DNA from 2 places in the Shewanella sp. SM74 genome. Region 2 is predicted to be linked to the other one. Evidence: riboswitches for the same ligand, from Rfam matches in the RefSeq annotation. Region 2 holds a riboswitch; the other holds the start of a gene.
The links. A riboswitch is a leader RNA that binds a small molecule or an ion and turns the genes downstream of it on or off. The one in region 2 is predicted to bind thiamine pyrophosphate.
Positions count from the first base shown of each region.

Region 1 (3,427 bases), 280 kb from region 2:
TATCAAAAGAATGACCTTGATAAGTTACAGTCTGGTTGCTCTTTCTGCTCTGGCTTTACATCTAACCAGTTCCCTACAAGTTGTGATGGTAGCAATGACCTTAATTGGTTTTTGTGGCGGTATCGGTCTATGTATTGCTGGTACGATTGTGGTGTCTGTGTGGCAAGAGAAATTACAAAGCACAATGTTAGTGGTGCAAGATGCGACGTTTAATATTGCAGGCGTTATTTTTCCATTGATAACGACTTATGCATTAACAAGTTCATTATCATGGAGTTATAGCTATTTAGCCGTAGGTTTAGTGGCGTTCGTTACAGTCATTATTACCTTGTTCACTCATTTCTCTATTTGCGAGCAATCTTCTACAACACAAGAGAAACAACAGTCTGAATGGAATCTCGGTATTATTAGTGGAGGTATTGGTTTATTTTTAGGAATGCTGGCTTTATATACTTTTTTAACTTGGGCACCTTTATTTGTAAAACAAAAATTTGATATTCCGTTTGAAGATGCCGGTAATATTATTACCCAGTATTGGTCCGCTGCGCTAATTGGGGCGTTAATTTCGACTGTGATTGTGACTCGTGTAAAGATTCACCATTTCTTAGTTGGTATTATTGCTTTAGCTATGGTGATCACCGCTGCCATTGTCAGTACCAATAATCTTAATTGGATAGCTTATTTAACCTATGGTTACGGTTTTGTGTGTGCTGCTCTTTATAATGCATTTATTGCTTATGGCGTGTCTTTTGTAAAAAAAGCCAGTAGCAAAAATGTGTCATATATTCTTATTAGTGGAAGTGCAGGGGCGATGTTTAGCCCAGCCATCAGTTCTTTCTTTGAACGTATTATCGGATTACAAACAGTGATGTATGTGATACCTCTGCTTTACGCAGCGATATTTATGCTATTGATCGTTTCAAGTCGGATGAAATCGGCTATGGAACAACACTCGCCATCGGTAAGTTAATTTACCTGTGCATGCATCCCACACTCGGTTGTTAAATTAAGTCGAGTGTGGGTTATGTTGAAAGCGGTTATATACCTGCTTCAACAAATTTCTTGAGTGCGTTGAGATCACAAATCCGAATGCCATCTTTTTTCCGCTCAATTAAGCCTCGTTCCTCAAGATTTTGTAGTGCCCGACGGTAGACTCGGTCGGTAGTACCAAATCGTTCAGCCTCTAAATAGCGTTTACTAAAGCCATCTACGGGCAAGTCATTTAAGTATTCATGATAAATATCAAATGCCACGTTATAACTGATGGGATAGAGCAGTCGCCGAGTAAAAATATCCACTGTGTCTTGGTAGTCAATCGCAATTGCACTAGCGAAAAATAGCGCGAGTTGAGGATGCTGACCTAGGCAATGTTGTAGTTTTTCAGCGCTAATCAACATGATTTCTAAGGGTTCACTGGCAATAATGTCTAGTTGACAATGGTACTGGGTGAAGAACTCCATTTCGCCAAACAGCTGTGAATCACAATCAATAGTACCTAATTGAAAACACCGACCATTTCTCGCGGTATGGCCGAGTGATACGCGACCTTGCTTCACCAATACAAGTGATGCCATCGCTTCCCCCTGCATCATGAGGTGAGCGCCTTTTTTGAGCATTTTTATTTCGCTGATACAGCTAAGTACAACCGCTTCAATAAGTGGATAGTCTTGCTCCCATCGCTGGCTATAACGTCCTTTCGATAAAGGTTTTAGCTGCATCGACTATGATCCTCTTACTGTGTTCGAAATTGCGACCTTCTATAGCATTATCATGATAGGCGGTCAAATGGACGAAAGGATTTAGGCGGCTACTAAAGATATTTTCATCATACGAACTGAAGGGCAGTGGTTTTCGCGACATTTAATTGAATCGCAGAGATAAGAGTGCCCACTTTTTATTTCCGTCATGTATACTAGGCGCCGCCAAGGGGTGTTTGTTGTGCATTAATGTTACTCTGATTTTAACGTTAACGGCTGCAAACTGAGATGTCATCTGACGAACCCTTAGAACCTGATCCGGCTAATACCGGCGTAGGAATGGGCCAATCAACAGCACACTTCTGAATCGCTTATTCGTTGCCGGATCTCAAACATTATATTTGAGGTCCTATGTTAAACCGTAAAACGTCAAACCATCAATCTCCATTCTCAACCGTATCGCCAAGCTTATTTTTAGCCCGAGCGCCGCTGGCGTTAGCCATCGCCGCAGCGCTGAGCACCCCTGTTTTTGCACAAACCGACGCTATCGATAAACCCGATCCCAGCACTGAGATGGAAGTCATGGTGGTGACGGCGGATTTTCGCAGTTCAAGCTTAGAAAAAATGCCCTCCAGCATTACCGTTATCGACAGTCAAAAAATTCAAGATGAAAGTGCGCAACACTTTGAAGATCTGCTTAATTCTATCGCCAATTTTAACTGGTCAGGTGGAAGCTCGCGGCCGAAATATTTTCAAATTCGCGGTGTAGGAGAGCAGGAACAATACCAAGGCGCACCTAATTCTTCCGTGGGTTACATCATAGATGATATCGATTTATCCGGTATTGGTATGGTGTCGAGCATGTACGATCTACAGCAGGTCGAAGTGCTTCGTGGACCGCAGGGGACGCGTTACGGCGCGAATGCCTTAGCGGGATTGATTTATCTGAAGAGTAACGATCCAACTGATGTGTTTGAGCATGGCGGCGAAGTGTCGTTAGGCGATGATGATTTACGCACTTTTAGCGGTTTCAGTTCTGGCCCATTAACTGATTCTGGCAAGCTGCTTTATCGTGTGTCAATGCAGCAACATCAGCAAAATGGTTACCACGATAACCTGTATTTAGGCCGTGATGATACCAATGGTCGCGATGAATTCAGCGGCCGCGCTAAGCTGCGCTGGTATGCGACAGATGATTTGCAGTTTGATTTAACTGTGCTGCATGCCGATTTTGATAATGGCTATGATGTGTGGAGTTTAACCAATTCACCAACTCAGACAACATCGGATCAACCGGGTGTTGATAGTCAGCGCACCACAGGCGCGGGTTTTAAAGCGACCTATTCTGGCGCAGAAAACTTCGAATTAACTTCGTTAACCTCTTTTGCCAATACCGATCACCATTACAGTTACGATGGCGATTGGGCTAACTCAGAATATTGGGCCTCTAAGCAATGTAATGATGACAATGGCAATCTGGCGCCGTGCCAATACGATTATTTTTGGGATAAAACGGGTCAGCGTAAAACCGCGTCGCAGGAGTTTCGCCTAACTTCTACCGAGCAGGGCCGTATTTTTGCAGAGAGTACTGATTGGTTGCTTGGTGTGTATGCCATGAATCTGAAAGAAGATAACCAATTGTATTCTGAATACAATACTTGGCCGGATGAAGTCTTAGACTCAGAGTATGAAGCGACAAACTATGCACTGTTTGGCCAGCTTGATACGGA
Region 1 is NZ_JAKKRZ010000001.1:117,558-120,984, forward strand. Features, by position in the region: gene tsgA (MFS transporter TsgA) at 1-970, shown strand, start outside; gene L5M49_RS00550 (Crp/Fnr family transcriptional regulator) at 1,038-1,718, opposite strand; TPP riboswitch at 1,916-2,054, shown strand; gene L5M49_RS00555 (TonB-dependent receptor) at 2,109-3,427, shown strand, end outside.
Region 1: another riboswitch for thiamine pyrophosphate. It lies ahead of L5M49_RS00555 (TonB-dependent receptor); the one in region 2 lies ahead of thiC (phosphomethylpyrimidine synthase ThiC).

Region 2 (3,427 bases):
TGATCTTCCCAGCGGAATTCGAACCGCGCCTTTGCCAGCGCATTATCACGAATTTGCGCACTCGGATGACCTTTTGCCACATCGGCAGCATGGGCGGCAATCTTGTAAGCAATCAAACCTTGCTTAACATCTTGTTTATTCGGTAATCCTAAGTGTTCTTTTGGCGTGACATAACACAACATAGCGCAGCCGTACCAAGCGATCATGGCCGCGCCTATGCCGGAGGTGAAATGATCATACCCAGGTGCGATATCGGTGATTTGTGGGCCAAGGGTGTAAAACGGCGCTTCGTCGCAGTGAACTAACTGCTTGTCCATGTTCTCTTTAATGAGCTGCATCGGGATATGTCCCGGCCCTTCGATAATGGTTTGTACGTCGTATTCCCACGCGATTTTGACTAGCTCACCTAAGGTTTCAAGCTCTGCAAACTGGGCTGCATCATTAGCGTCGGCAATCGAGCCTGGACGCATACCATCACCTAAAGACAGGGATACATCGTAGGCGACGCAAAGCTCACAGATCTCACGAAAATGGCTGTAGAGGAAGTTTTCCTTATGATGGCTCAAGCACCATTTGGCCATGATTGAACCGCCGCGGGAAACGATCCCAGTGACGCGTTTAGCCGTCATCGGCACATAACGAAGCAGTACACCAGCATGAATCGTAAAGTAATCAACACCTTGCTCAGCTTGTTCAATCAAGGTATCGCGGAACACTTCCCAGGTTAAATCCTCTGCCACGCCGTTCACTTTCTCCAGCGCTTGATAAATCGGCACTGTGCCGATGGGCACTGGCGAGTTACGGATGATCCATTCGCGGGTTTCGTGGATATAACGACCCGTGGATAAATCCATGACAGTATCCGCGCCCCAACGGGTTGACCAGACGAGCTTTTCCACTTCTTCCTCGATGGAAGACGTCACCGTAGAATTACCGATATTGGCGTTCACCTTCACCAGAAAGTTACGCCCTATGATCATAGGTTCTGCTTCGGGATGGTTAATATTCAGCGGAATAATCGCGCGGCCACGGGCAACTTCGGCGCGGACAAATTCGGCGGTAATCGGTTCGCCAACTAAGGCACCAAAAGCTTCGCCCTTGGCTTTACGATTGAGGATTTCATCCTGTACTTGCGCAAGTGCCATGTTCTCGCGGATCGCCACATATTCCATTTCTGGCGTGATAATCCCTTGACGGGCATAGTGTAATTGACTGACTCGTTTGCCCTGCAGCGCTCTGCGTGGGCGGACAATTGCACTCGAACCTGCCTCAAAACGCAGATGGTCTAAACCGTCATCGGCGAGCCTTTGTTGGGTAAAATCCGATGTAGCGCAGGGTAATTGCTCTGTGTCGTTGCGGGCTAGGATCCAGTTTTGTCTTAATTTACAAAGACCTAGACGCACATTAATGTCGGCCTCAGGATCGGAATAAGGTCCGGCGCAATCGTACACTCGGATTGGCGGATTTTTCTCCATGATAGGCGCATCATCTGTTCCGCCCACCAGCGTGTCAGTCTGCAGAATCTGCCGCATGCCAACGCGTATATCGGCACTGGGACCTTCAAGATAAATCTTTTGTGAATTAGGATGTTGCAGTGGCGCTAACGTATCGATAAAGGCTTGAGCCTGCGCGCGAGTTTCGCGGCGATTCGGCGCCTTAGGCACGATTGATTGACGAGACTCAGCCGATTTATTAGGGATTGTCGATTCTGGCGCTGTGATTTCTATCGCATTGGCAGCTACAGCAGGGTTTGAGTTTGAACTGGACATAAGCAATCTCACGTTAAAAAATGGAGTTGCTTGTCTGGAGAATTGAGTTGTTGATAGCTGGACATGGCAATCAACTTTTGTGGCCAACACTGGCTTCAAAAATTGAGTTACCCTGCTCAATAACGATTAAATCTAAAAATTAAGGCTTAAAACACAGCTGAGTAAACAGGTGTTCAAGCAGTCTATTTTGGCGATTTAATGTGTGTTATTACGCTTGTTTCCTTCGCAGGTTTTAACCTGATCAGGTTCAACGGATCCCGAATAAACGGTCTCAGCCAAGAGGCACTCCGACAAGATGAGTGCGCAGTATAGACAGAAGCGGCAGCAACAAACAAGGAAAAAAGCAATTAAAAATCTTAACCACCAATCCAAAATAAAGATTCATAATTAATTGTTTTTAATTGATTAAATAAAATTAAACTAAAAAAGATATAATTAGCATGAAAATAAATCATAAAAGAAAGTCACTATTTATGGGGTTTGAGTATCATTTTGTTTAATCGAGATTGAATGGCATCATCAATAGCTTGATTGATTTTTTTGCCACTGCAGTTAATGGGAAAACCTAAATTTTCGGCGTTAGGATTAACTTGAGTGCCGACTTGTACCACGCGATAACAAGTATCCCCTTTACGCACAATACGATTTGGGTCTAAGGGTAAATCTAGACTCGTTGTGCCACCGAAATCATCAGCATTAGGGACAAATAGCACCTCCATCTCTGGGCTCATTTCACTCATATTCGATTTCCGGGTGAACTTATCGGCCTGTTCAATGACGAGAGCATCGAGCGCTTGCTCGCGCTGACGTTCAAAATATTGCTGGGTGAATAAACTCATGCTTGAGCTTGTCGCTATTGTGCTCTCACCTTCTGCTGCAGGCGAGCTCTTAGCGCCAAGCTGCGGCTTTATTTCTGTGGTATCAAGCGTATTAGTTGGTTTTTTTGTCGTCACTTCAGCGGGCTGTACTTCACTTTGGGCACTTGATTGAGATTGGCTCGATTGAGTGATGTCCGGTTTAACCGTATCTGGGTTCACTTTTTCCGACTCTACTTTTTCAGAGAAGGCCTTTTCTGGTGCTATTGTTTCAGGCATGACCTTTTCAAGTATTGGCAGAGGCTTCACTTGAGTTTGAGGTGTGGGAACAATTGTAGGCGTAACAGAATTTGTCGCTTCAGTCTTATCCTCGGCCTTGATCTCAGTTTCGGACTCTGAGGTTTTGGCTTTCTCTACCGCGGGAGCATAAATAAAGTAAGCCTTGATCGCTGCCACTTTAGGGCCACGGCTTTCTATTTCCTTCAATCCAAAGGGATTTAGCTGCGGACGCCACAAAATGCAGATAAGTAAAAATAAACACACATGCACTAAGATCACAAAAAATAACAGACTTAATCCTTTGAAATATGGCTGACGAGCACGCAAAACTGATCCCGTCCCTAATGCCTGAGCACTGGTTTGTGCCGTACAAGACAGTTCAAATTTGGATTCAGACTCAGGAACCAATTTATCTTGATGTTGATGTTCAGCACGGATTTCTTGCAGTACCAAATCTTGGGCTTGCTCTTGGTCTATAGCTTGGGCTTGCTCTTGGTCTATAGCTTGGGCTTGCTCTTGGTCTATAGCTTGGGCTTGCTCTTGGTCTATAGCTTGGGTGTCATG
Region 2 is NZ_JAKKRZ010000001.1:393,946-397,372, reverse strand. Features, by position in the region: gene thiC (phosphomethylpyrimidine synthase ThiC) at 1-1,769, opposite strand, end outside; TPP riboswitch at 1,971-2,069, opposite strand; gene L5M49_RS01745 (hypothetical protein) at 2,237-3,427, opposite strand, start outside.